Regions from separate parts of the Shewanella sp. LC6 genome, predicted to be linked through region 1. Evidence: predicted binding sites of a transcription regulator. Region 1 holds the regulator's gene; each other region holds the start of a gene.
What was found. Region 1 encodes MetJ, which represses methionine synthesis genes. Its sites were predicted from a motif close to TAGACGTCTAGACGTCTA; they were not measured.

Region 1 (9,908 bases):
CCGCCAAGGTTGAAGCCATGGCGCCAGGACGCGGCGTCATTAAGTTCCGCGAAGTGCAGCTTAAAAAGCCAAATGAACTCTACTTTATCCAAGGTAAGGTGGCGGTGCATACCAATGGCGCGACCCACAATGTGCCCATGCTGGCGAATTTGATGTCGGATAACGCTGTATGGGTTCATCCAGATACTGCGAGTAAATTAGGCATCAGCAATGGTGACCCTATCCGCTTAACCAGCAGTGTAGGTACAGAAGAAGGCCATGCGTTAGTCACCCCGGGCATTCGCCCCGATACCGTGTTTGCTTATATGGGCTTTGGCTCTAAAAACAAAGAGTTGGTTAGAGCGACAGGCAAAGGTATCCACTGCGGAAACTTACTGCCCCACGTTACCGCACCTGTGTGTGGCATGACGGTACATACCACTGGCGTCACGCTGGCAAAACGCTAATTGGAGGCTCAAATGACGAAAAGATATGTGATGGTGCACGATGAGAACAAGTGCATCGGCTGCCAAGCCTGTAACGTGGCTTGCCGCAGTGAAAACGGCGTTCCAGAAGGGGTGACCCGTTTGCAGGTGAGAGTCGAAGGGCCCTATGGCGAAATGCCCAATCTGCATTTTAAGTACCACAGAGTGTCTTGCCAGCAGTGTGAAGATGCGCCCTGTGTGAAGGTGTGTCCAACGGGCGCGGCCTATGTGGGCGAAGATGGCATTGTCTCCATCCACGGCGACAAGTGTGTGGGTTGTATGTACTGCGTGGCGGCGTGTCCCTACAAAGTGCGTTTTATGAATCCCGAAACCAAAGTGGCTGACAAGTGTAACTTCTGTAAGGACACGCGTTTGGCCCGGGGTGAAGAGCCTGCCTGTGTGACTGTGTGCCCGACTGATGCCTTGGTGTTTGGCGATGCTAACGATCCACAAAGTGAAGTGGCCACATTGCTCAACACTAAGATCACTTACCAAGATAAGACCCATTTAGGCACTAAACCTAGGGTATATCGCGTTCCTACCAAAAGAGGGGGGATTTGATTATGAACAATACTTGGGGCGATATGGCGCAATATGATCCCGTCACTTGGCACTGGGTCATCGCCGTGTATCTGTTTATGGCGGGTTTATCCGCCGGAAGTTTGCTGATTGGTATCGGTTTGCGTTGGTTTAATCAAGAACAAACACAAGTTGAGAGCAATATCCTCAAGGCCGCGGCGATTATTGGCCCTGTGGCAATCAGCTTAGGCTTGGCTTGTTTAGTGTTTGATTTAACTAAGCCTTTCCACTTCTGGTTGATCTTAATTAACTACAACTTCCAGTCCGTTATGGCGATTGGGGTATTAGCGCTGCTGGCTTACTCACCCTTGGCATTTGCCTACGCGATTTTAGTACTGCGTGACGATTTGCCAAAGTGGGGCTTAGGTTTCCTCGCGCCTATCGCTAAGCTGCTGATGCCCTTTAGAAAGCTGATTGAAGTGCTATTGTTTGTCCTCGCCATTGGTGTGGGCGCTTACACAGGCTTCTTAATCTCGGCGATGAATGCCTATCCGATGCTAAACACTGCTGTATTGCCTGCACTGTTCTTGGTATCTGGTTTATCAGCGGGTGCGGCGGCCAATGCGGTGCTGGCGCTGGTGATGTTCAAAACCGATAGCCACGACAAGACCTTAGCTAAAATGCATGGCTTAGAATTGCCTGTGATGGCAATCGAAATCATGTTCCTGTTTATGTTGTTCTGCGCCTTGTACTTTAAGGGCGGAGCGGCGGCTGCGGCGCTGGCATCACTCACCTCTGGCGTGTGGGCAAGCGTATTCTGGATTGGTGTCGTGGGGATTGGCTTTGGTGTGCCATTGCTATTTATGCTGCTTCCCGCAGCGACTCGCCACACTAAGGGCGCAATGATTATGGTGGCCTGTGCCAGCTTAACCGGCGTGCTCGCCCTGAGACACTTTATTGTGTATGCAGGCCAAAGTTACTTAAGCTAACGTATTGATGCTAGCGCAATAAGTATCACTTAAATGCGATTAAGTGATGCTCGAATGGATGACAGCTCGTATCCACAGCAACAAAAAGCACCGTTAAACGGTAATGCCGATCAGTTAAGACAGATCGCTTGACGATCTCGCTGAAAAGATCAAAATCCGATGACCTCATGTCATCGGATTTTTTATGCAACTCTCAGAAGCACTCGCCCGTACCCATATTACCCGCCTAACCGAATTCACCTGCTTAGCTGATGTGTTAGAACCTGAGTTAATTCAATCTTGCCTAGACTCCCAGGGCGTTGCGACGTTAAGACGGCGTAAATTGCCGATGGACGCGATGATTTGGGCCGTTATCGGAATGGCTTTGTTCCGAGGGGAGTCTGTTCGGTCACTCATCAACAAACTCGACATTGTTTTGCCGCAAGAGATTGATTATGTTGCACGCAGCGCCGTGACTCAGGCGCGTAAACGATTGGGCAGTGAGGTTATTAGAGAAGTATTTAGCCGCAGCGCCAATACCTGGCACGCGAGAGCTGAACATCCTCATTGGTGCGGTCTTAACTTGTATGGTGTTGACGGTGTCGTGTGGCGGACACCCGATAGTGTTCAAAATCAAGCCGCCTTTGGACGAACCGCCAACGCTTTAGGCGAAGCGGCTTATCCGCAAATTCGCATGGTTTGCTTGATGGAGTTAAGCAGCCATTTATTGGTCAACAGCGCCTTTGATTCGGTTGCCGAAAATGAAATGAACTTAGCGTCCCAGCTCATTCCTAGCATTCCCAATCACAGCCTAACCCTATTTGACCGAGGATTTTACTCGCTCGGCCTGCTGCACGCTTGGCAGCAAGCGCAACCTGATAGCCACTGGTTGTTGCCACTGAAGAAAGGCACTCAATATGAAGTAGTGCGAACGCTGGGGAAACATGACCAGTGGGTGAAACTCACCACGACACCTCAAGCCAGAAAGAAATGGCCGCAGCTCCCAGATACCCTTGAAGCGCGTTTACTCACTAAGACAGTGAAAGGTAAGTCAGTCGCCATTTTGACCTCGTTGACAGACCCGATGCGTTACCCCAGCGAAGACATCGTCGACTTATATGCCCATCGATGGGAAATCGAACTGGGCTATAGAGAGATGAAACAACATCTACTGGAGAGCCGTTTTACGCTCCGCAGTCAACTACCGGAGCTGGTGACTCAAGAGTTATGGGGCGTGCTACTGGCCTACAATCTCATTAGATATAAGATGTTGCTGATGGCTAAAAGCTTGCCATCGGTCCATCCCAATCAACTGAGTTTTCGGGATGCGGCGAGTTATATCATCTTCAAGTTGACACAACTGTCATCACAAACACCGGGGAATGTCCCGAGAGACGTATTGGATATAGAACGAAATGCACGGCAATTTAAGCTGGATGGTAAACGGGAAAGGGCATATCCACGAGTCCTTAAAATGAGCAAAAACAAGTTTCCGGTTAGACCAAAGAAAAATGCCGTTCACTCTTAAGTGAACGGCATTACCGTTAAACGGTGCTTTTTTTATGGCTGCGATTGGCTGCAATTGGCATGAGGTTATTGCGGTAATAACTCAATCACTGATTTGACCGTGAGCACTAAGGCGCTGATAGCACAGAGCGCTAAGGTCGCCATCTTGGTCTTATGTTTATCCACATTTCCCACCAGTTTGCCCGCCACGAGATAGCCTAAAAAGACCGAGGGCAATAGCATTAGCGACAGCCAAAAGTGCTTGATTTCGAGTAGGCCCGTCACACCAAGAATCGCCAAGGCAATGGTCGAACTAAAGATAAAGAAGGCCGATAACGCCGCGCGAAACTGCGAAGCATCCTTACCCGCCAATAAAATCGCCATCGGCGGACCACCAATGGCGGCGATATTGCCAAAGATCCCCGAGACGACTCCCGCGCCAAACAGAGTCGCTTTGTTCACCGGCAGGCTGAATTTATACAAACTGAGCACCACGGCAACCGTCACAATCGCGGCAATTGCTAAACCAAGAATCGGCTGCGGCGCAAACAGTAATAGGCTGGCACCGATAAAGCCACCGGGCACCCGACCGATGAGCGCGTATTGCAAGCCATTGAATTCTAAATGGCCGCGTTCACGCAATAGGGTGAGTAGCGCGATGGAAAATCCCATCACAATCACGGGGGCGGGCACTAATTGGGGATCGACGATATACAGCAACGGACTGGCGACCACGGCTAAGCCAAACCCAATCAGACTCTGGGTGAGGGCACCTAAAAACACAATCACAGACGCAATAGCAAGCGTTTGTGGATCGATCAAGGAGAACATAGGATTCCATCAAAACAAAATAGGGATCGTTACTTTAACCCACCACGCCGGATGAGTATTAACGATCCCTAATAATTAGTTACGGCAGGATTATGGACGCTTAAGCGTTATTCCATGTCTTCCCACTCGATCCCCATTTCGTCCATCAACCGCTTCGCTTCAGCGGGGATGCTGTCTGGGCACTCTTTCGACAGATCGGCATCATCAGGCAGAGGCTGGCCGGTGTAGGCATGCAAAAATGCTTCGCACAACAGTTCGCTATTCGTTGCGTGGCGCAGGTTGTTGACCTGACGACGCGTACGTTCATCCGTGAGGACTTTTAGCACTTTGAGCGGAATAGACACAGTAATTTTCTTTACTTGTTCATTCTTCTTGCCATGTTCAGCATAGGGGCTGATGTATTCCCCATTCCATTCAGTCATTGACTCACCTGTTATAACGCTAAATTCGGGGCAGATTTTAAACCCTTACAGATTACAGTCAAATTATTGCTACTATTTCTTAGCGATTGCAAACAGATTTCTTTATGTTTAGACGTCTAAACGTCTTAACGCCTATTGACGATACCACTGGGCTTAGGTACATTTAGACGTCCAGACATCTCTATCAGTCTACCGAATTTAGGAGTCCACCCATGGCAGAGCGTCAATTAGCCACACTGGCAGTGCGTCAGGGTATCGAAAGCGATACTCAATATGGCGCAGTTGTGCCACCGATTTATTTGTCGACTAATTACGCCTTCGATGGTCATAAAAATCCTCGCGAATTTGATTACAGCCGTTCCGGCAATCCTACCCGCAGCATCTTAGGCGATGCCTTAGCTAAGCTGGAAAAAGGCGCAACCGGTGTCGTGACTTGTACTGGCATGGCAGCCATTACCTTAGTGACCACTTTACTGGGCCCAGATGATTTACTGGTGGTGCCCCACGATTGCTACGGTGGCTCTTACCGTTTATTTACTAATTTGGCGAAAAAAGGCCAATTTAAACTGCTGGTGGTCGATCAAACCGACAGCCAAGCACTTGCGCAAGCGATTGCCCAGCAACCTAAAATGGTGTGGATTGAAACCCCGTCCAACCCATTACTGCGGGTGGTTGATATTGAAGCTATTGCCAAGGCAAGCCATGGTGTGGGCGCGTTAGTGATAGTGGACAACACTTTCCTCTCGCCGATTTTGCAGCAACCGCTATTGCTCGGCGCCGATATCGTTATCCACTCCACCACTAAGTACATTAATGGCCATAGCGATGTGGTGGGCGGCGCGGTGATCGCCAAAGACCCTCAACTCGGTGAGACCTTACATTGGTGGTCGAACACCTTAGGCTTAACCGGTTCTGCCTTTGACAGTTATCAAACCCTGCGCGGCCTGCGTACTTTAGCCGTGCGCATTCGTGAGCACCAACGCAATGCCGAGCGGATTGTGGAGTTACTGAGTAACAGCCCAGTCGTGAGTAAAGTGTATTACCCAGGTCTTGCAGATCATCCCGGTCATGCCATTGCCGCCAAGCAACAAAAAGGCTTTGGCGCTATGCTGAGTTTTGAGCTTAAGGGCGGCGAGGCTGAAGTGGTCGCCTTTTTAGATGTATTAAGTTTATTCAGCGTGGCTGAGAGTTTAGGCGGCGTCGAGAGTCTCGTAGCCGTGCCCGCGACCATGACCCACAGAGCGATGGAGCCGCAGGCGCGTTTTCAAGCTGGCATTAAAGACACCCTATTACGTTTGTCGGTTGGTATTGAAGATGCCGACGACTTAGTTGCAGATATTCAAGCAGGATTGGCCGCCGTAGCGGCTTGTCAGTAGAGGAATAATAGATGGCACGTTGTCACTTACATAAATTTGGTGGTTCCAGCTTAGCCGATGCCGATTGTTACCGCCGAGTCGCCCATATTCTGTTAACCCATGGCCACAGTGATGATCTGGTGGTGGTGTCTGCCGCGGGTAAAACCACTAACTTTTTATATAAATTACTGTCCCTGCGCGATAGCAACCAATTATGGCAAGAAGAATTACAAGTCCTTATCAGCTATCAGCAAGGCTTGATTGAGCAATTATTATCTAACGAGCAAGCGCGGGATTTACGCGAACGTTTGACCACGGATAAAGCTCAGTTAATCAGTCTATTATCTTTAGATGTACGCAATGATTACCAAATTAACCATGTGGTGAGTTTTGGTGAGCGTTGGTCGGCGCGCCTGATGGCAGCGCTGCTGCGCGAATCGGGCGTGGCCGCAACTCATGTGGATGCCTGCTCGATTTTAGTGGCAGATGAGGCCGCCGTGCCGCAAATCCGTGTGCAAGAATCCCGCGCTAAAGTACAAGCCTTACTGGCCGCACACCCTAACGAGCGTTTAGTGATCACCGGTTTTATTTGTGCTAACGAGCGCGGTGATACCTTGCTATTGGGTCGCAATGGCTCTGACTTTAGCGCCAGCTTAATTGCCAGCCTTGCCGACATTGAGCGCGTGACCATTTGGACCGACGTTGAAGGGGTCTTTAACGCCGATCCAAACAAAATCAACGATGCAAAATTACTCAAGAGCATGTCCCTCGCTGAAGCCGATCGCTTGGCGCGTTTAGGCTCACCCGTGTTGCATTCACGTACTTTGCAGCCGCTGTTTAACACTGAGGTGAGCCTAGCTGTGCGTTCAAGCTATGCCTCCCATACCGACTTTACCCTGATTGCGCCGCACAGTTCCTCAGCGAGTGCGCCCGTGGTGACCAACCTCAATGCCGTGGTGTTATTTGGCTTTAAGATTGCGGGTGATGTCGCCAGTCTGCTCGAGCAATTGGTGGAGGCGGGATTAACGCCACTGGCACATTGGGTATCGGCGCATCAACGGCTTGAGCTTGCCTATACCGCTGAAAACCAAAAACAAGTACAAAAATTATTGGATGCGCAGGCCGAAGCCCTCGGCATTAAAGAGCTGCAAATTAATACCGAACTCGGTTTAGTTGCGTTGGTGAGTGCTGATGCCGAGCATTATCGCCGCAGCTTTGCCCGTTTACTGAGCCGCGATGCTAAGCCCTTGTTCAGTGGTGACTTAAGTTTGGTGACCTTAGTGCCACAGTCGCAGGTTAATCTGCTGACGCAAAAAGTGCATCGCCGCTGTGCTGGCCCGCGTAAACGCATTGGCGTATTGCTGCTGGGTGTGGGCAATATTGGTGAGGCGTGGGTGAAGCTGTTTAAATCAGTTTCTCCATCGTTAAATCAAGAGCTTGAAGCGCAAGTCGAGTTAGTCGGTCTGGTTACTTCCAGTAAAGCTTTGATTAAGTCCACTGGTGTGGATTTGGAAAGCTGGCAGCAGGAATTCGATGCTGAGGCGACTCCTTGGCAGTACGAGCATCTATTTGAACAATTAGAACAACTTAACTGCGACGAACTGATTGCATTAGATATCAGCGCCAGCGCCAGTTTAACCCTGCAATACCCAGAGTTTTTCGAGCGCGGCATCCATATGGTCAGCGCAAACAAACTCGCGGGCTCTGGCCCACTGCCTTTTTATCGGGAATTGAAGGAACAACTCGGTTATCGCCGTCTATTCTGGCGCTATAACGCCAGCTGCGGCGCGGGTTTACCTATTCAGCACGCCTTAAACGATCTGCGTAACAGCGGCGATAGCGTTGAGGCCGTGGGTGGGATTTTCTCTGGCACTCTGTGTTGGTTGTTTGAGAAATACGATACCAGCAAACCCTTCTCGGAATTAGTGATTGAAGCACGTGGTTTAGGGATTACCGAACCCGATCCCCGCGACGATCTTTCTGGTCGCGATATGCAGCGCAAGTTGCTGATTTTAGCCCGTGAAATCGGTCTGGAAATCGAGCTTGAGGATATTGAGCTGCGCTCCTTAGTGCCTGCCCATTTAGCGGATATTCCACTGGAGCAATTCCTTGCCCGTATCGGTGAGCTGGATGATGAATTGCTGCAACAATACGGCGCGGCGGCGGAACAAAACAAAGTGCTGAGATATGTCGCCTCCTTGGATAATAGCGGGGCAGTCCTTAAAGCCGAGGTGGGATTACAGTGGATTGATGCGAGCCACCCCTACGCCAACCTCACGCCCGGTGACAATGTGTTTGTGATCCGCTCAGCTTTCTATCAAGGTAATCCTTTGATTATCCGTGGACCTGGTGCGGGCCGCGAAGTGACCGCGGCAGCGGTACAATCGGATCTAACACAGATCTGCCGCGATCTGCTGCAAGAGTAGTCATAAACCAAGACACTTGAAGAGACTAAACCCCGTATCTTCAAGTTGATTTTGCCTATATTCATAAACTTAAAGGACTCATTCGAGTCCTTTTTTATTGTCTAGAATAAATAGACTCATCTATGGGGCAGAAATTACCACAAATGGGGATTTTTGGGCTTGACTTAACAGCCAGTTTCTCTAGTATATGGACATATAGACGTCCAAACGTCCATATGGATTAAACTACTGCATTAATAGTCGTACCAGTCGCGATAAGTGTCGCACTCGGGCGGTTGAGGAAATACACATGGCTTTTCATCACGCACAACATTCACATTCGCTAAACCAAAGTTTGTCTGAACTTAATGGCGATATTAATGTTTCTTTTGAGTTTTTCCCGCCATCAACCCCCGAAATGGAACAGATCCTGTGGAACTCTATTCGTCGTTTAGAGCCGCTGAATCCTAAATTTGTGTCTGTGACCTATGGGGCAAACTCGGGCGTGCGTGACCGTACCCACGGTGTGATTGAACGTATTCAACAAGAAACCAACCTAGTTGCTGCGCCGCACTTAACCTTAGTGGATGCGAGTGATGAAGAGCTGTTAGATCTGGCAAAGCATTACTGGAAATCGGGTATTCGCGATATTGTGGCGCTGCGTGGTGACTTGCCTGCGGGCAGCCCAAAACCGACTCGCTTTGCGGTGGATCTAGTGCGTCTGCTGCGCTCAGTAGCTGACTTTGATATTTCGGTCGCCGCTTACCCAGAGGTGCACCCAGATGCGGCTAACGCTCAGGCGGATTTGATTAACCTTAAGCGTAAAATCGATGCCGGTGCGAGCCGCGCTATTACTCAGTTTTTCTTCGATGTGGAATCTTACCTGCGTTTCCGTGACCGCTGTGTTGCGGCGGGGATTGATGTCGAAATCGTTCCCGGCATTCTGCCCGTGACTAATTTTACCCAGTTAAAGCGTTTTGCGGGCATGACCAATGTGAGCTTACCAAGCTGGTTACATAAGCAGTTCGATGGCCTTGAAAATGATGCCGGAACCCGTCAGCTGGTGGGCGCAAACGTGGCGATCGATATGGTGAAAGTGTTGTCCCGCGAAGGGGTGAAGGATTTCCACTTCTACACCTTAAACCGTGCGGAATTGACCTATGCGATTTGCCATACCTTAGGGGTGCGCCCAAAGGCGGTATAACGTTAACAGCATAAAAAAACGCCGCTATTTAGCGGCGTTTTGTTTTGCTTGAATCCTAAATCCTAAATCCTAAATCCTAAACTGAGCGAGAAGTGTGGTTAAGCGCATCGACAACTGTGCTAACTCGTCTCCTGCCCGCGCCGTTTGCTCGGCACTCTCGGTGGCATTGGTCGTAATATCATTAATATTATTGACGTTTTTATTGATTTCCGCCGACACAGCACATTGCTCGTT
Region 2 (9,908 bases), 1.6 Mb from region 1:
CCAGAACCAATTTGAGTCAGCTGTGGTAAGCATGGTCGATATGACTGAGTTAAAACTGCTTTCAGAACAATTGCTTGTTGCCAAGGAAGAGGCTGATGCCGCCAGTAAGGCAAAAGGCGACTTCCTCGCGAATATGTCCCATGAAATCCGCACGCCAATGAATGCCATTATCGGGATGTCGCAACTTTGCTTACAGACTGATCTAGACAAAAAACAGAAAAATTATCTCGAAAAAATTGAGCGCGCATCGCAATCTTTATTATCAATCATTAACGATATCCTTGATTTTTCTAAGATTGAAGCTGGCAAGCTTGATATCGAAAATGTGCCTTTTCAACTCGATACCATGCTTGAAGATTTGAGCGATATCTTCTCCGAAAGGGCGGCTCAAAAGCAGATTGAATTGCTGTTTGCTGTCGCACCCAATGTTCCACGTTATCTGCTTGGCGATCCGTTGCGGTTGGGGCAAGTGCTGATCAACCTAATGAATAATGCGATCAAATTTACCGAAAGAGGAGAGGTATTACTGTCCCTCAGCTTGGTCGAGCAGCAAAACGATGATGTCATATTACGTTGTAGTGTGCGTGACAGTGGCATTGGGTTAACCCATGAACAACAAGCCAAACTGTTTAAGTCGTTTACGCAAGCAGACACGTCTACTACCCGTAAATATGGTGGTACAGGATTAGGGCTGGCGATTTGTAAACAACTGGTTGAATTAATGGGGGGAAGTATCGGGGTCGAAAGCCAGCAAGGCCATGGCAGTACTTTCTTTTTTACCGTTAAATTGCGCATCTCCAGTGGACAAAAGCTCATCGTAGGTCAAGAGCTTGAAGGTATGCCAGTATTAGTTGCCGACGACAATGCCACCGCAAGGGACATTATGCGAACCACTCTAGAGAGCATGGGCTTTCAAGTGGATACCGTGCGTTCTGGCGACGAGGCGGTGATGCGGTGCAGTCAGCAGGATTATGCTGTGGCATTGATTGATTGGAAAATGCCACATCTTGATGGGCTCGAAACCGCAAAACAAATCCTGCAACGGGCAAAAAAAGCGCCGCGGATCTTGATGGTATCAGCCCATGCGAATCAAGATTTCTTGACCCAAATCGAGCAACTTGGGTTAGCGGGCTACATCAGTAAACCTATCAGCGCATCAAGATTGCTTGATGGCATTATGAACGCACTTGGTCGCGCAGGGTTCCTACCCGTCAGGCGCCATCAAGACAGTATTGCGCCTGAGTTATTATTGCCCCTTAAAGGTAAGCGTATTCTGTTAGTCGAAGATAACGAAATGAACCTTGAGGTGGCGACCGAATTTTTAGAGCAAGTGGGGATTATTTTATCCATTGCCACCAACGGCCAAATTGCGTTGGATAAGTTAGCTCAACAGAGTTTTGATTTGGTATTGATGGATTGTCAAATGCCAGTGATGGATGGTTATCAGGCAACAAAAGCACTGAGACAAAGGCCCGAGTTAGCACAGTTACCTGTGATAGCAATGACCGCCAATGCCATGGCTGGCGACAAGGAAATGTGTTTAAGAGCGGGAATGAATGATCATATCGCCAAGCCGATAGAGGTTAACTTACTGTATCAAACCCTCCTAAAATATTTAGGTGCACCGTTACCGCCTCTAGAGCTTATTAATGATTCACCCAAGCCTGTGAATATTGATGTTGATTCTGTCGTGAAATGGCCTGAACACCCAGAGCTTGATATTGATAGAGGCTTGCAGTTAGTGCAAAACTCCACGCGCCTTTACCAAAGGATCTTTGATCGTTTTGTTACTAGCCAACGTAATGTTGTCGAGCAAATCAACAAGGCCGTTGCCAGCAATAAACGTGAGGATGCGGTGCGAATGGCCCATACGCTTAAGGGACTTGCGGGCAATTTAAGTTCCACAACGCTTGCGGAATTGGCTCGGCAATTGGAACTTCACTTAAGTGAAAATACTGAGTTCCAAGCGGAGTTGGACCAAATCCAAACGTTAGTGGCATCGATTTGCCAAGCAATTGAAAAAGTTAAACCTGAGTTTGAAGAATCTAGTGGGCCGACGGCGGAGCATTTACCACCAGAAGCCCTCATTGAGGCCTTAACGCGATTACGCCAAAGTTTAGAAGAAGCGGATTCCGATGCAGTCGCCCAAATGGATGCACTTAAACCGCAAGTGAGTGCGCAGTTATGGCAGCAGTTGAGTCCAGCGCTAACAATGATTAATCAATATCAATTCGATGAGGCCGTCGAGTTGATTGATGAAGTACTTGTAGACTTAACGTAAAACGGTCAATTATGCGCAGTATTGATCATTGATAAAGCCACTGGAAAGGTGAATGTGTTGATGGATAAGGCAACAATATTAGTCGTCGATGATACTCCAGAAAATATCGATATTTTGGTGGGCATACTCGGTGATGACTATAAGGTCAAAGTCGCGATTGATGGACCAAGGGCGCTAGCCCTTGTAGCCAAAACACTACCTGATTTAATTTTACTCGATGTCATGATGCCCGGCATGAATGGTTATGAAGTCTGTAAGCAGCTTAAACAGGAGCCCTTAACTTGCCACATCCCTGTGATTTTTGTGACGGCATTATCTGAGGTTGCCGATGAAGCACAGGGCTTTGCCTTAGGTGCGGTTGACTACATTACCAAACCAGTCAGCGCTCCCGTGGTGAAGGCGCGAGTCAAAACTCATCTCGCGCTGTACGATCAAAAACGCTTGCTAGAGCAACAAGTTAAAGAACGTACCCAAGAGTTAGAAGAAACCCGCTTTGAAATCATTCGCCGTTTAGGTCGCGCCGCCGAATACAAAGACAACGAAACGGGTCTGCACGTTGTGCGTATGAGCCATTATGCGCGGCTGCTCGCTATCAAACTAGGTTTACCGAGCACCTTCTGTGAGTTGTTGTATAACGCGGCGCCTATGCATGACATTGGCAAAATCGGCACGCCCGATGCGGTACTGAAAAAGCCGGGTAAGCTCGATGCCGAAGAGTGGAAAATCATGCAGCAACATGCCGCCATTGGTGCTGAGATCATTGGTGAGCATGGCGACCCACTGCTGCAAATGGCGCGGCGTATCGCCTTAACCCACCATGAGAAATGGGATGGTTCGGGTTATCCTAATGGCTTGTCTGGGGAAAATATTCCGATCGAAGGTCGGATTGTGGCGATAGCGGACGTCTTTGACGCGCTGACTTCGCGCCGTCCTTACAAGGAGCCTTGGACAATAGAGGCCACGCTCGAGTTACTCGAAAGCCAAGCAGGGCAACACTTTGACCCTAAGCTGGTGGCCGAATTTAAGCAAATCTTGCCCGAGGTGGTGGCGATTCGAGATACTTATTTCGAGCATTAAAAGCAAAAGGCGCCTAGGGCGCCTTTTTCAATACGATTCGCTTATCAGCGAGAAACTAGTCTTCGAGCGAGTAGGGCAATGCTTGAATACGTAAGCTAGATTGCTCGTCATCAGCGAAACGCAGTTTGGCGTCACTCTCGGTATCGTTGGCGAGCACGGCGCTGAGCAGCACTTGATTACCACGTTGAACAAATTCAATGATTTGTCCACCCTTGCGATAACCGTCTTCCAATTCTATCTCGATACCAGTTTCCAAATTGATATTTAAGGAAGTGGTGCCTTGAAGAATATAGAGCGCACGCTTGTTACCACCACGGTATTTCATCCGAGCCACAGTTTCTTGACCCATGTAGCAGCCTTTGTTAAAGCTGATCCCGTTGATAGCCTGTAGGTTACACATCTGCGGTACGTACTGATTAGCATGGCTTGGCGCTAGATTGGGATAACCCGCAGCAATTTCTAATGCTTGCCAAGCGCTGGCATCAAATACTGTATGCTCGGCAATGAGGGCACTTGCGGCTTGTGGTTGTAGAACCAATATAAATCGATCCGCATCTTTTAAAATGGCGCCATGCTCGATGAGAGTGAGTTCCTGAGTGACTTCACCGTAGTGTTGGCTGACAAATTGTTTAGCCTGTTCACCCGCCACACCGAGTAATGTCCACTCATCAGAGGCATTGGTCAGGGTCGCTTTACTAAATACCGCATATTTTTGCAGTTGTGGCAGATCCACTGCAATAGTGTCCTTTGGCATCAACATCAACAGCGCATCTTGGATGGCAAAGGTGCGGAAGCTAGCCAGCATCTTTCCCTTAGGATCACAATGTGCGCCCCAGCGCCATTGGTTGGCTTCAAGTGAGCTGATATCTGTGGTCACTTGGCCATGGATAAAACTGCGGCCCTGTTCGCCAACCACTTTGATAAGGCCTAGGTGGGATAAGTTGGCGAGCATAAGTGGAGGCGTGGAGGCGTCCAGATCCCAATTGGGTGTCGAAACTGCAATAGTCATAGCGAGATCCTGAAAATGAAGGCGATGCAAGAGGCTTGATTGTAGCGGAATTCCTCTGGCCTCAAAAGCATAAGGCGCACATATCTTAAATGAAATGTGCGCCTTAGATGGGGGCAAACCTAAGCGGTTTAGGCGTTAGAACAACACGCGAGTACGCAGTGTGCCTTCAATGGCTTTAAGCTCAACCAAGGCTTCTTCTGCTTGGTGGGTGTCGACTTCCATTACCACATAACCGATTTCTGCCGTGGTTTGCAGATACTGAGCGGCAATGTTAATGCCTTTTTCAGAGAAGGCTTTGTTGATTTTGATCAGCACGCCTGGACGGTTTTGGTGGATATGCAGTAGGCGAGAGGTACCTTTATGCATTGGCAGAGACACTTCAGGGAAGTTAACCGCCGATACGGTTGAACCGTTATCTGAGTATTTGGCTAATTTGCCTGCCACTTCGATACCGATATTTTCCTGTGCTTCGGCGGTGCTACCACCCACATGTGGCGTGAGTAGCACATTATCTAAACCGCGTAATGGGCTGATAAATTCATCATCATTCGATTGTGGCTCAATGGGGAAAACGTCAATCGCCGCGCCCGCAAGGTGACGCTCTTTGAGTGCAACCGTAAGCGCATCGATATCGACCACAGTACCGCGGGAAGCGTTGATAAAGATGCTGCCTTTACGCATAGCGGCGAATTCGGCAGTACTTATCATGTCTTTGGTTTGCGGCGTTTCAGGCACGTGCAAGCTTACTACATCGGACTGTGCCAGCAATTGCTCCATTGAATGGATTTGCTGGGCATTACCCAATGGCAATTTGTCTTCGATATCGAAGAACACCACACGCATGCCTAAGGTTTCTGCCAGGATCCCCAGCTGAGTTCCAATATGGCCATAGCCTATCACGCCTAAAGTTTTGCCACGGACTTCGTAACTGCCTGCGGCAGTTTTCATCCAACCACCACGATGGGCGATAGCGTTACGTTCAGGAATACCGCGCATCAGCATAATAATTTCGCCTAATACCAGTTCAGCTACGCTGCGGGTATTAGAGAATGGTGCGTTAAAAACGGGGATACCGAGGGATTCGGCGGTCGCTAGATCCACTTGGTTAGTGCCGATACAGAAACAACCAATCGCAATTAATTTTTCGGCACGTTTTAATACATCGGCGGTGAGTTGGGTACGGGAACGAATACCAACAAAATGAGCATCTTTGATGGATTCGTGCAGGGCTTCATCACCTAACGAGGCTTTGTGATACTCAATATTGGTGTATCCCGCGCGTTCAAACACATCTACCGCAGATTGGTGGACGCCTTCCAACAACAGGATTTTGATCTTATCCTTGTCAAGCGAATGTTTCGCCATGATATGGGTACCCTCTAATTAATTGAAGTGGTTCTTGTATGTTATGCTGACAACCTTGGCTCATCAAAGTAGCACTTTTTTTGCTCACTGTGGAGGGCTAGATGGCTAAAGTTAATATTCTAAAATTAGAACAATATCGCATAAGAGGAAGAAACATTGAATAATAAAATCGCTTGGTGCGGTATTTACCTCTCAGTATTAGTCTGGTCGGCGATAAAACCTGCTGATACTTTCACTTGGTGGCTTGAAGCTTTACCTGCATTAGTGGCGGTTCCGCTATTATTTTTTACCCGCAAACGCTTTGAGCTAACCCCAATAGTGTATTTTTTAGTACTTGTACATTGCTGTGTGCTGTTTGTCGGTGCGCACTATACCTATGCTGAAGTGCCATTATTTGACACCATTGCCCAATGGATGGGTAGTGAACGTAACAATTACGACAAGGTCGGGCATTTCGCTCAAGGCTTTATTCCTGCCATGTTGGCCCGTGAGATTATGTTACGCAATCAAGCCGTCAAACCCGGCGCTTGGTGCGCTTTTTTGGTCACTTGTTTTGTGCTCGCGTTTAGTGCCTTTTATGAGCTTATTGAGTGGTGGGTGGCCGCTGCAACGGGCGAAGGTGCTGAGGCATTCTTAGGCACACAAGGTTACGTGTGGGATACCCAATCGGATATGTTTTTAGCCTTAATTGGGGCCATCGTGGCGCTACTCAGTTTATCCCGTGTGCAGGATAAGCAAATCACTAAACTCCTGACTCAAGCCTAATCGTAGTCTGAGAACATCCAATCCCCTTTGAATTAGATTCAAAGGGGATTGTTATTCCCAAAAATGTCATCTTAAGGTGTTAATTTTTTGTTTAAACTTTCGATTGATGTTTTCATAGACTAAGGTATAAAGATGAATGTGATCTCCATCTCATTTAGTATTAATTGCTAGCAATTAAATACTATTTAGGAACTTAGTCGAATTTACTACATATAAATAGAGGTTATTAGTACATTTGGGTGATGGCATTCATACGGTAACTAGTCAAAATGGGCTATGTTAATGAGATGTACGCTGAGATTTAGGCAGATTTCATTAAGCCGGATAAAAAGATAATGAAATACTTTTCAGGGAGAAGAGTAAATTGGGTACTATCAATGAGTTAGTATTTTTACATCAAGTGGCGGCGCCTTGCCATTTAGCGATACTTGCTGAATCTATCGGATTGAAAACACGGATCGTTAAACATGCCTCAGCGTTAGAGTTAGATTTAGAAAAAGGGCATCGCAGCTTTTGTTTAATCGCCCAGAAAGGTGCGGCCTTAGATAATAAAGGGATCCCTTTGCTGGCATCTCGTCTTGTCCCCCATATTCCTGTGGCTCTGTATCAAGTTGAGCGCAATTCCTTAGATCAAGAGTCAGCTATGCTGCTTGGCATACGCGGACTACTGTTTACTGACCAGCGTATGGATTTGATGTTGACCGGATTGCGTAAAATGGTTGCCGATGAGCTTTGGTACGATAGAACTTTGCTCAGTAAGATGTTTCGTCGCGTGGTGCAAAAGTTGGATGGACAACATGATATGCCTGCCGACACTGTGGCCATGCTGCAAGCTCTTACCTCTAGAGAAAGAACCATCATTCAATTCGTTTCCAGCGGCGCGAGAAATAAGGAAATTGCCCATCGTCTTTGCATCAGTGAGCACACGGTAAAGGCGCATATTTCATCGATTTTCCGTAAAACCGACTTTCCGCACCTGATTTAGGAATAAATTTGCCGATACCGTTCGCCTAACACGTCGAGAATGATCTGCTGGTCCACTGTGAGTCCTGTGACTTGAGGTGGCGCCTCTCCCAACTGGTACTCGTGCACCCCGCCAAAGCGTAAAAAAATCCACCGCGCAGTCGGTTTTTGCGTGGGTTTCTTTTTCATGTCCGCCACACTCCGGTTCTGCTCTACTAAGCCCTGCCGGATCCGGTGCTCCAGCGCCGCATAAATCATCAGGCTACAGGTCATCACCATCAGCAACGCTTCGATACGTTCCGGTTTTTTAAGATATAACGAGGAGGTTAAAAATTCGGGACTTTTCAGAAACCTAAAACCACGCTCGACATTCTGCTGGGCTTTATAGGTAGCCAACAGCTCAGCCATGGTGAGCGTTTCACTGTGATCATTGGTCGCGAGGATGAACACCCCTGTCTGGTTGCGCGCCTCAGCCACCCGCGCCAAGCTACTTGCGGCTAACCCCTTGATGTGAAATTGGTAGTTCACCGGCATTTCACCCTTTTGGGGCCTTCCGCGCCCTGCATAGATAGGTTCACTCACGACTTCTGCTTCTAGTTGCAGCAGATTTAAGCTGACAGCAAAACGGGCTAATTCAGCCTGCGCATCGGTCTCGCAGGCAAAACGCTGGGCACATAATTTGTTGAAGGCTTTCAGTTCACGCGTGCTGTCTTTCAGTAGGTTTTTGGCTAATGTTTGCTGCTCACGGTGGCTGGCCTGTTCGCTGCGCACCAGCAACCAACGCTGCGCGACGTCGGCATAATTGGCGCTTTGCCAACAGCCATGATAGCCATTGCCCAGCGCAACCAGCGACTGGGTGCCAATGGTTGCCACGGCTCGCTTGGCTTCATTGAGGGTGACAGGCACACGAGTCACGAACAACTGTTGCTGTTGTGCCAGTAGTTGCAAGGTGTCGGCGCAATACAGCGCCGCATCGCCGACCAGATAACGACTCTCCTGCGCGGCCTTGAGACTGCTCAAGTGGCGCCGTACCGTCTGGGCAAAGGCCTTGGTATCATTAATATTACCACTCAAGGCTTGCATGTAGATGGGCAGGCCGGCCTGATTTTCACAGATAAGCTCCAGGATAACCTGGTTTAGCTCTGGCCGATGGTCGCGGCTATAGCCCCGTACCAATTGCAACTTACCGAGCTGCTCGCCATCGGCTTGGTCATAGGCGCCATCGACGTGGAAGCTGGTGATATCGAGGTGTACTGCAGTACTTTTGAGCCCCAATCGTTCAACGACCTGCTCCGCCATCACCTGATAAAGCGTGCTGACATCGGCCTCAAAGAGGGCATCAAGGCAGCGGCCGAGCACATCATCATTGAGGTCATCGGCACAGATCCCCGGGCCAATCAGGCGTTCTACAGGCTTGTTGGCAAAGAATTGCGGGAACATGTGCAAGGTCGAACTATGAAAGCCAAGACCGTTCAGTATCATCGCCACCAACGCTTCACCATGTGAGACTTTGTAGGGCGGCGTTTTGGGTAGCACCGCATCAATCATGCGAGCAATGCCGAGTTCTTGGCAAAGTGCAGCGACCAAACCAAGGTGGTCGAGGTTACGGATAGAGATAGCGGGAGCGGCCATGATGAATTACCTGCAAAAGAGAGTAATAGATCAGAATGACCGATCGCCGTCAAGTTTTTTAAATCGAAAATTAGGTGCGGAATGACGGGTAAAACCCAGTCACGAAATCGTGTCGAGTTATTAAGATGGGCTCAGACCTATCAAACCCATTTTGAGTTTTGTAGTTAAGCCTTTGTTGATTGGTATCTTGTTTGAAAGCGAGCGGGTGCGTGGTGTGATACCCAAACGATAAGACGAATAACGATGTACTTTTGCGTGTGATAGGCAAATAAAAACGGGAACATTATCAATGTTCCCGTTTTTATTTAGTCGCCTTCAACTTGAAGGCGACTCATATTTAAAGATTAGTACTGCACAACAGTCGCAACGTTCATATCACCATTTTGGGTTACGCTGATGCTGTTGTTGTTACCCGCTTGTGAGCCTAATACTAAGTTGTCATTACCTGTTTGGGAGATCATTAGGCTGTTGTTGTCACCACTCACGCCAAATGAGTTGGCAGCAAATGAACTACCGCTATCACCACCGACCCAGTTGCCGTTACCCGCTTGAGTGATTTCTGCTGAGTTTCCATCACCTTCGATGATTAAATCGATAAGGTTCAGATCGCCACGGTGTTGCAGTGCAGTTACATCGGCGTTGTTACCTGTTACGCTAATGATGGTCTCGTTTTGATCACCATCTTGCTCAACATCCACTTCGTTGTCGCTACCCACGGCATCCACATAAGCGAAGTTCGCATCACCTTCTTGACTGATTTCGATGCTGTTGTCTTCACCTGTTGCGAAGGCAACCAGCTCGTTGTTATCACCTTTA
Region 3 (9,908 bases), 1.8 Mb from region 1:
CATATGGCAGGGAGCGACTCGGTTTCATAACTAAAGACGCTATAGACAGTATCTTGCGCTTCAATATCCTTAAGACCAAGACGCTCAAATAATTGCAGCTTATTGGCGCTATCCTGTTGCCATGAATCGCGCTCGGCAAATAGCTCCCGCTCACAAATCAGTCCACCCGTCTTAGGTGTAAAGCCCGGGAAAAAGAAATACTTTCTAATGCCGCTTGCCTGCATCGAGGGTAAACCATGGCAGCCATCGACCCAATCTTCAGCGCTTAAATACTCTAAATTAAGCCATAAAGGCACAGATTTTGGTGTTTTAATATGCAGTTCAGCAAGTTGTTGCTTCACTACATCGGGTAATTCGCAGGCGAAGGCTTCAATTAACACTTCGCCTGGCTCATATACCAAAGGTAAGGGCGTAGTCCAATGAAGGATAGTCACGCCATGAAAAATCTGGCAAGTGAGGTTAGAGTCAAGGGCCGGTAAAATATGCGAAAAACTGTTTAAGTCATCGACCCAAAGCTTAATAGGGATCTGATATTCATTGACTAACTGTTTGGCTAAACGCCAAGTAACGCCAATATCACCGTAGTTATCGACGACAGTACAGAAGATATCCCAGTGGGGATGTTGGGGAGCTACCATTGGAAATATCGCTTTAATTTACGTGGAGAACAAATGTAAAAAAAGCGGCATTGGGCCACTTTTTTTACACAGCTCACTCGATGAAACTAGGCTTAGTCTTCGAGTTCTGCTAAACACATTTCTTCGTAGATTTGTTTGACCCAAGCATCAACACGCTCTTCGGTCAGCTCTGGTTGACGGTCTTCGTCAATCCCTAAACCGATGAAGTGATCGTCATCCACTAAGCCTTTAGAAGCTTCGAAGTTGTAACCTGCAGTAGGCCAATGTCCAATGATAATACCACCACGGGCTTGAACGATATCGCCAATCATGCCCATGGCATCGAGGAAATATTCCGCGTAGTCTTCTTGATCACCACAACCGAAAATAGCAACCAGTTTGTCTGTAAAATCAATCTGTTCTAACTCAGGAAAAAAGTCATCCCAGTCACACTGTGCTTCACCATAATACCAGGTTGGGATACCGAACAGCAGCAGGTCGTATTCTGCGATCTGTTCTTTGGTACTTTTGGCGATATCTTTCACCTCAACCATTTTCTTACCCAGTTTCTTCTGGATCATCTTGGCGACAGCTTCGGTGTTGCCTGTGTCGCTACCGAAAAAAAGACCTACAGTTGCCATTGTCTATCCTTTATGTCTAGTTCACTTATACGTTAATCTTGCTGCTATCGATTGCTCAGCATTCTATTTTTTGCTGAAGAATTAATTCGATTAACTGGCTTCGGCTGATGTTACTGGCCAATGCCCGCTCATTCAAGGCGTCATATAAATCTTGTGACACCTTTAACTCTATTCGCTTTAATCCTTTGGCTTTATCCCGCTGGATCTGGTTGCGCTTATTGACCTTAAGTTGCTGGCTACGGGACAAAGGATTGCTACGTGGGCGTCCCCGTCGCTTTTCATTGGCAAAAAGGTCAATGGTCGTTCTATCTGTTGCTTCTTTTGCCATGTTCTTATTGTTTAACCGATGCCTGAACCTTCCCAAGACATCTGGATAATACCTTTTGCAATAAACCCGGCGCAGCCGAGAAATAACACTAACCAAACAATAAATCGACCGAATTTCGGTACGTTACCTTGTTTTAGCACATCGTGGATGGCCATGCCGATAAAGAAAAATATCGCGGCAAAAAACAGGTTCAAGCCGATGGTCTCAATTTGTTCCATGTACTGAGATAACATACTTTCTTAGTCCTCTAGAGTGTTCTAAGGCTAAAAGAGGCGCGAATATATCACATCAACAAGGTGTCGGCTATATGATTTAGGTCGAGAATCGTTGTCATTTACACCGTGTGTTTGTCAATAAATTCAGACACAATCCGGTTAAAAATGGTAGGTTTTTGCGCATGTAACCAATGGCCACACCCTTCAAGGGTTTTTGCTTGTGCCAATGGGAATTGTGTCATGATGGCATTTCTATGTTCACCAGTGACATAGTTTGAGTCTCCTCCGCGGATAAAGAGGCTGGGGCCGTGGTAAGTTTGGCGCTTTTCTTCTACAAGATTATGCCAACCAATAATATTGGGATAACACGCTTTTAAGCCGCTTAAATTCATTTTCCAACGAAAGCCTGTCTCAGTCCGTTGCAAATTTTTGAGAAGAAATTGGGCTGTCGCTTCATCAATGCCGCTATGGGTTAAATGGGCCAAGGCAAAACGGCGATCGGTGTGGCCTTCAAGTGGCAAACTTTCGAGTGCGGCAAATACCGCATCATGGCGTGGCTGATAAGCAACTGGGGCAATATCAGCGGCAACCATGCTGATGATGCGTTCTGGATAGGCTAGGGCCGTTGCCATGGCAATTTTCCCACCCATGGAATGTCCCATAATATGCACGCGCTCAAGCTTGAGATCATCGAGTAAATCCACCATCGCTTTCGCTAAGCTTGGGTAATCCATCTGTTGCCAATGTTCACTTAAGCCGTGATTAGGTACATCAACGCGGATGACTTGATGATGGGTTTCGATAACTTGACCTAAGCCTTTAAGATTATCTAAATTGCCAAAGAGACCATGGATAAGGAGGACAGCTTCTCCTTGACCAGAAGATACAAAATTCATGGAATAGCCTGTGCTATGGTACCTAACGTTGCGCGAATTGTGCCTTCAATGCGTTAAGTTTGACAAGTCTTGTGGCGGTTTTGAAATTAAGAACCTTCAACTTGCTGGCTTTTTCAGCGATTAACATCGTTGTGCTAATTTGATGTGCGATTTCACGCATTTTTAGATTAATGATGCTTTATCAGATTGATAGAGATAGATACACTGAGGCAACGATCGCACAGATCCTTTGCTAGGATCGCCTGTGGTGCACTTTTTCGGTAAGCCTATCAAATAACAAAGGATAATAAGGTTATGAAATACATCGAAGTGGATGAAGAGCTCTATCGTCATATTGCCAGCAAAACGGAACGTATTGGTGAGAGTGCCTCTGATATTCTCCGTCGATTACTCGGCCTGTCCGTCGATGCGGTTGAACAGTCACAGCCACAGTCTATCAGCCAACCGAGTTTAGAGGTGGTAACGCCTGAGCCACAGAGCGTTCCGCAAGTAGAAAGCTTCGAGTCTGTCATCGATTTTAATCAATTGGTTGATGAACATAAGTTAGAACAACAAAAAGGCGCGGTGGGCCGCTTCTTATTTTTGCTCGAGAGCTTGTATCAACTTAACAAAGCCCAGTTTTCGCAAATTTTACAGATCCAAGGGCGCGATCGTCTCTACTTTGCGCGCTCTCGTGAGGAGTTACTCAAGGCTAGCGCCACCGCAAATCCGAAGGAAATCGGTAATACCGGATTTTGGGTAACGACCAACAACAATACTGCAAAAAAACGGACAATTTTAGCCGAGGCCTTGGTGCAATTGGGCTGTGATGCCCAAATCGCCAACGGCATTGCCGAACGCGTATAACGACTTATCGACGCCGCAATGATGCGGCGTTTCCATTTAATAACCGATTTTCCAGTAGGAGAGGATCAGGTGGCAATACATCAACGGGCAGGACAAACCGCGAGTCAGACGGATCTGGTGAATATTCCAAAGCTGATGAGCCATTATTACAGCATCAAACCCAATGTGGATGCTGCCGAGCAGCGTGTGACATTCGGGACCTCAGGCCATCGCGGAACTGCATTTCAAGGGAGCTTTAACCAAGACCATATTTGGGCGATTACCCAAGCCGTTGTCGATTATCGCCAATCGGTGAATATCGAAGGCCCGCTGTTTTTAGGTATCGATACCCACGCTTTATCTTATGCGGCTTACGTGTCGGCGATTGAAGTGTTAGCGGCCAATAAGGTGACTGTGCATATCCAGCAACATGATGGTTTTACGCCAACGCCTGTGGTGTCACATGCGATTATTTGTGCAAATCGCGAGGCGGCACTAAGTGGTGCCGCGTTAAGCGATGGTTTGATTATTACGCCATCCCACAATCCACCGCAGGATGGTGGGATTAAATACAATCCACCCCATGGTGGCCCTGCTGAAGGTAATATCACTGCGTGGATTGAGTCCCGCGCAAATGATTACCTGCGCGCAGCGCTCAAGGGCGTTAATAAGCTCGCTTATGCAGATGCATTGGCTTCGGGTTATGTGCATGCCATCGATTTGATCTCCCCATATGTCGCGGATTTAGTCAATGTGGTCGATATGCATGCTATCGCTAAGGCTAAACTTAAGCTGGGTGTCGATCCATTAGGCGGCTCCGGTATTCATTATTGGGCACCGATTGCCAAGCACTATGGCATTGATATCACTTTAGTTAACGATAAGGTCGATCCAAGCTTCAGCTTTATGTCATTGGATAAGGACGGCAAGATCCGCATGGATTGCTCTTCTCCCTATGCGATGGCAGGTTTACTGGCCCATAAAGAATCCTTCGATTTATGTGTGGGTAACGATCCTGACTACGATAGACACGGCATCGTGTGTCCGGGCACCGGGCTGATGGACCCCAACCACTATTTAGCAGTAGCGATTGATTATCTGCTAACCCACAGACCAGAGTGGAGCGATAGCTTAGCCATTGGTAAGACATTGGTATCGAGCGCGCTTATCGATAAAATCTGTGCCTTCCATGGCAAAAAATTACTCGAAGTCCCCGTTGGCTTTAAGTGGTTTGTCGATGGATTAGCTGAGGCAACCATTGCCTTTGGCGGTGAGGAGAGTGCGGGCGCCGCGTTCCTGCGCCGTGATGGCACGACTTGGTGTACTGACAAGGACGGTTTTATTTTAGTGCTGCTCGCAGCCGAAATGCTTGCGGTCACAGGTAAAACGCCGGGGCAACGCCATCAAGAATTAGTGGCGCAATTTGGTCAAAGCTTCTACAAGCGTATCGACAGCCCAATTAGCCTTGAGAACAAAGCCAAATTTGCCAAGCTTAATGCCGAGACCTTAAACGCCACTACGCTGGCGGGTGAGAACATTGAGGCTGTATTGACCCATGCACCTGGCAATAATGCTTCAATTGGTGGCATTAAAGTGACCACGGCCAATGGTTGGTTTGCTGCGCGGCCATCGGGCACTGAGGCGTTATTCAAGATTTACGGTGAGAGCTTTATCAGTGAGCAACATCTTGCCGATATCATTAAGGACGCACAAGCCCTGATCGATAAGGCCCTCAGCGCCTGATTTAGCGTTTACGCATTCTTTTTACCGATAAAAAAACGCACTCATTGAAATCCTATGAGTGCGTTTTTATTTGCAGCGATTGTAAGATCAAATTATTCAGGTTTGAGCTGAATCGCTAAGCCTAGTACTCGATATGGCAACTCGGTAAGTTATTCTTATCGATATAGTTTTGATGATATTCCTCTGCCACATGGAATTGCTGTAACGGCACAATCTCAGTGACGATATGACGCAATCCCCAACGACCTGAACGGGCAAAGGCCAGTTTTGAGGCTTCTGCCGCCGCTTTTTGCTCACGATCATGGAAGAAAATGGTACTGCGGTATTGAGTACCAATATCGCCGCCCTGCATATTGAGCGTGGTCGGGTTGTGGTTTTTCCAAAACACATCCAGTAACTCGTCGTAGCTGACAATCGCAGGGTCAAATTCTACTTGCACGACTTCAGCATGGCCTGTCTTACCTTTTTTGACTTCCTCATAGGTGGTCGCTTCGTTATTGCCACCCATATAGCCGCAGGTCGCGTTGGTCACGCCGTTGACTTGTCTAAAGAAATACTCCACGCCCCAAAAACAGCCGGCACCGAAAGTTGCTAACGCCATGATAAATCCTGATAGAAGTCTAGATGGCTAAGGATTGTGATAAAACTCATGCCTAAAAGCAAGTGTGTCGACAAAATTAATCCTATGTCGACCAAATGCGGCTAAGATGCTGTTGTTTTGCCGCGAAATGCGCTTGTTTGACCAGAATGACGGAGTAACGGCCCAAAAACTTGTGTTAGTATGGATGCGCTTTTTAAGGCGGGTAGCGATAAGTGCCATGAAACAGGCAGTTATTGCCATCACTCCCGTCTTTAACACGCTATTATAAGGAGAATTCTGTGTTACAAGCTCTGTTAGATTCGAAGGATTTTCTCGCGCTGACCCTCGCTAATCCTGAAACCCTCGGAGAGGAGTTTAGTTTCGCCTTAGGGGAACATACTCGAGTCGAGGTGTGGGACACGGGCGTCATCGTTTTTGAGCCTGCACAAGCCCAAGGTAAGGATGTCATTCTCTCCTGCGGTGTCCACGGCAATGAAACCGCCCCCATCGAACTCTGCAATACCTTAATCAAACAGCTTCTCCAACAAAAAATCATCGCCAAACAACGCACGCTCTTTCTTATTGGTAACCCTTTAGCGATTAATAACGGCACTCGCATTATCGACGAGAACATGAATCGTCTGTTTAGTGGCGAGCATTCAAATCCACCGGGATTAGTGAATCCTGAGCGGGTGCGGGCGAAAAAATTAGAAGCCTATGTTGACCGCTTCTTTAAGGGCGCAGCCTCAGGGCGCCAGCGAATTCACTACGATTTACACACGGCGATGCGGGCGTCAAAACACGAAAAGTTTGCGATTTATCCCTATCGTCCCGGCCGTGCTTACAGCGCCGAGCAAATCATGTTTTTAGCGGCCAGTGGCGTCGATACTGTGTTATTTCACCATGAGCCGACAACCACCTTTAGCTATTTTTCCTCCGAGCAGTATGGCGCCGATGCCTTTACCATTGAATTAGGTAAGGTGTATCCCATGGGCCAAAACGATATGACGCGTTTTATTGCCGCCCAAGAGATGTTTATGCGCCTTATCACAGACAAACCCTTAGCGCTTGAGCCATTCTCAGCGGATAAGGTGAATCTGTATCAAGTGTGTCGGGTGATTAACAAACATTTTGATGATTTTGAATTTACCTTCGCGACCGATGTCGAAAACTTCCGAGCTTTCCCTAAAGGCTTTGTATTGGCCCGAGAGGGTGGACAGGAAATTAAAGTCGAACAGGAATTTGAAGCGATTGTCTTCCCCAATGCCAAGGTGCCCATCGGCAATCGCACTGTGATTTGCCTGATCCCTTCAGTCGCGCCAGATGTTCGCTAGTTTTGTAAAGCATTATATACATGCCCACAGGGGATTAGTTGTCGTTTGAACTGTGCCAACGGTTGATAGGTAGTTTACGTTAACGTAATGTTCATCCGGCATATTCGTATAAATTAGGCGCAGTGGTTCTTCTGCTGCGTAACGAGATAACAAGAGCACAATATGAGCAAAGCAACACTCAACACTGATACAGTGCACCGTGTCGGCTTCTTGGATAAGGCATCGCTTCACATTCCTATCCTTCGAATTCTACAAGCAGACGGCACTACCTATGAAACCGCGGTTTTGCCTGTAATAGATGAAGCCTTAGCCACCAAAATTTATGATACTTGCGTGTTCACGCGAGTACTCGATGAACGTATGCTTGGCGCACAGCGTCAGGGACGGATCAGCTTCTATATGACCTGCACCGGTGAAGAAGCCGCGATCGTCGGTAGCGTGGCCGCACTTGATCAAGAAGATGTGATCCTCGCGCAATACCGTGAACATGCAGCGCTACGTTATCGCGGCTTTACCACTGAACAGTTTATGAACCAAATGTTCAGCAATGAGAAGGACTTAGGTAAAGGTCGCCAAATGCCAATCCACTACGGCTGCGCGGCGTTAAACTACCAAACCATTTCATCGCCATTGGCCACTCAAATTCCGCAAGCGACAGGTGTCGGTTATAGCCTGAAAATGCAGGGCAAACGTAATGTTGCTGTCTGTTATTTCGGTGAAGGCGCTGCATCGGAAGGCGATTTCCATGCCGGATTGAATATGGCGGCGGTGTTAAAATGCCCCGTGATTTTCTTCTGCCGTAACAATGGTTATGCCATTTCTACCCCAACCGAAGAGCAATTTGCCGGTAACGGTATTGCCAGTCGTGGCGTGGGTTACGGCATGCACACTATTCGTGTCGACGGTAACGATATGCTTGCAGTGTTAGCTGCAACTCAACAAGCACGCGCCTATGCGATTGAACACAATGCCCCCGTGTTGATTGAAGCTATGACTTATCGTCTTGGCGCCCACTCATCTTCAGACGATCCATCTGGTTATCGCTCAAAAGAAGAAGAGGCGAAATGGCAACAACACGATCCGGTCAAACGCTTTAAGTTGTGGCTGATTAATAAAGGCTGGTTGGCCGAGGCCGATGATGCCCAGCGTTACGAAAAGTACCGTGAAGAAGTGTTAGCCGCCGTTAAAGTCGCGGAAAAATTACCTATCCCTATGCTGGATGAGATTATTGAAGACGTGTACGACAAGCCAACGCCAGCGCTTAAAAAGCAACTGAGCGATCTTAAAGAACACATCAAAAAATATCCGCAATCCTATCCCAAAAGTGCAGGGAGGCTATAAGCCGTGGCAGAAATGAATATGTTACAGGCCGTCAATGAGGCCTTGTCAATCGCCATGCAAGCTGATGAGCGCATGGTAGTGTTTGGTGAAGACGTTGGCCACTTTGGCGGCGTGTTTCGCGCAACTTCTGGTTTGCAGGAAAAGTTTGGTCGCAGCCGCTGCTTTAACACGCCACTGACTGAGCAAGGTATTGCGGGTTTTGCTAACGGGTTAGCCTCTAATGGCATGACCGCCGTAGCGGAAATCCAGTTTGCTGATTACATCTTTCCGGCGTTTGACCAGATTGTGAACGAGTCGGCTAAATTCCGTTACCGCAGCGGTAATGAGTTTAATGTGGGAAGCCTGGTGTTCCGTACACCCTATGGTGGTGGTATTGCAGGTGGTCACTATCACTCACAATCGCCAGAAGCCTATTTTACCCAAACTCCAGGCTTAAAAGTGGTTGTGCCGCGTAATCCTGCTCAAGCCAAAGGTTTATTATTAGCCTCTATTCGCGATAAAAACCCTGTGGTGTTCTTCGAGCCTAAGCGTTTATACCGTGCTTCTGTGGGGGAAGTCCCAGCGGGCGATTATGAAATCGAGCTGGGTAAAGCCGAAGTGGTGCGTGAAGGGAAAGACATCACGTTAGTGGCCTGGGGCGCACAGATGGAAATCATCGAAAAAGCGGCCGACATGGCGGCAAAAGAGGGGATTTCCTGCGAAATTATCGACCTGCGTACACTCGCGCCTTGGGATGTTGATACCGTTGCCGATTCTGTGAAGAAGACAGGCCGCTTACTGATCAACCATGAAGCACCATTAACGGGTGGTTTTGCGGGGGAAATCGCCGCCACGATTCAGCAGGAGTGTTTCTTGTATTTAGAATCACCTATCAGCCGTGTATGTGGTCTAGATACCCCATATCCACTGGTCCACGAAAAAGAATATATGCCCGATGCGCTCAAAACCTTTGAAGCCATTAAGGCATCAGTGAACTTCTAGGAGTCCGGTATGATTAAAGATTTTATTTTGCCGGACATTGGTGAAGGCGTTGTCGAATGCGAACTCGTCGAGTGGTTGGTGCAAGAGGGCGACACGATTGTGGAAGATCAACCCATCGCCGATGTGATGACCGACAAAGCCTTAGTGCAAATTCCGGCGCCTTTTGCAGGAGTCGTGACTAAGTTGTATTACGCCAAAGGCGATATTGCTAAGGTGCATGCACCGCTGTATGCCGTGCAGGTTGAGTCTGACGAAGCTGCGCCTGTTGCTGCGTCTCAACCTGAAGCACACACAGCGACTCAAACATCCGTAAGCCAAGCCTGCGTGGCGGGTACCAGCGTCGAAGAGTTCCTGCTGCCCGATATTGGCGAAGGCATTGTTGAGTGTGAACTGGTCGAATGGCTAGT

Region 2: serA (phosphoglycerate dehydrogenase) is a predicted target of MetJ. The motif match lies at 5,823-5,840, and genes of this name have one in related genera.
Region 3: msrA (peptide-methionine (S)-S-oxide reductase MsrA) is a predicted target of MetJ. The motif match lies at 5,879-5,896, and genes of this name have one in related genera.

What each region holds. Positions count from the first base shown of each region.
Region 1 is NZ_CP043902.1:730,309-740,216, forward strand. Features, by position in the region: gene phsA (thiosulfate reductase PhsA) at 1-446, shown strand, start outside; gene FJD32_RS03335 (4Fe-4S dicluster domain-containing protein) at 459-1,025, shown strand; gene nrfD (NrfD/PsrC family molybdoenzyme membrane anchor subunit) at 1,028-1,972, shown strand; gene FJD32_RS03345 (IS4-like element ISSba6 family transposase) at 2,157-3,479, shown strand; gene FJD32_RS03350 (sulfite exporter TauE/SafE family protein) at 3,545-4,288, opposite strand; gene metJ (met regulon transcriptional regulator MetJ) at 4,396-4,710, opposite strand; gene metB (cystathionine gamma-synthase) at 4,923-6,086, shown strand; gene FJD32_RS03365 (bifunctional aspartate kinase/homoserine dehydrogenase II) at 6,098-8,491, shown strand; gene metF (methylenetetrahydrofolate reductase) at 8,781-9,674, shown strand; gene FJD32_RS03375 (methyl-accepting chemotaxis protein) at 9,744-9,908, opposite strand, start outside.
Region 2 is NZ_CP043902.1:4,193,757-4,203,664, reverse strand. Features, by position in the region: partial or broken gene FJD32_RS18865 (response regulator) at 1-2,281, shown strand, start outside; gene FJD32_RS18860 (two-component system response regulator) at 2,342-3,358, shown strand; gene ygfZ (tRNA-modifying protein YgfZ) at 3,414-4,367, opposite strand; gene serA (phosphoglycerate dehydrogenase) at 4,503-5,732, opposite strand; gene FJD32_RS18845 (DUF2238 domain-containing protein) at 5,889-6,497, shown strand; gene FJD32_RS18840 (LuxR C-terminal-related transcriptional regulator) at 6,862-7,482, shown strand; gene FJD32_RS18835 (IS1634-like element ISShes12 family transposase) at 7,479-9,092, opposite strand; partial or broken gene FJD32_RS18830 (DNA-binding response regulator) at 9,183-9,260, shown strand; gene FJD32_RS18825 (curlin) at 9,437-9,908, opposite strand, start outside.
Region 3 is NZ_CP043902.1:2,571,617-2,581,524, forward strand. Features, by position in the region: gene earP (elongation factor P maturation arginine rhamnosyltransferase EarP) at 1-638, opposite strand, end outside; gene fldA (flavodoxin FldA) at 731-1,258, opposite strand; gene ybfE (LexA regulated protein) at 1,314-1,586, opposite strand; gene FJD32_RS11720 (DUF2788 domain-containing protein) at 1,598-1,819, opposite strand; gene FJD32_RS11725 (alpha/beta fold hydrolase) at 1,921-2,697, opposite strand; gene seqA (replication initiation negative regulator SeqA) at 2,992-3,543, shown strand; gene pgm (phosphoglucomutase (alpha-D-glucose-1,6-bisphosphate-dependent)) at 3,613-5,265, shown strand; gene msrA (peptide-methionine (S)-S-oxide reductase MsrA) at 5,387-5,866, opposite strand; gene astE (succinylglutamate desuccinylase) at 6,145-7,179, shown strand; gene FJD32_RS11750 (thiamine pyrophosphate-dependent dehydrogenase E1 component subunit alpha) at 7,342-8,520, shown strand; gene FJD32_RS11755 (alpha-ketoacid dehydrogenase subunit beta) at 8,524-9,501, shown strand; gene FJD32_RS11760 (dihydrolipoyllysine-residue acetyltransferase) at 9,511-9,908, shown strand, end outside.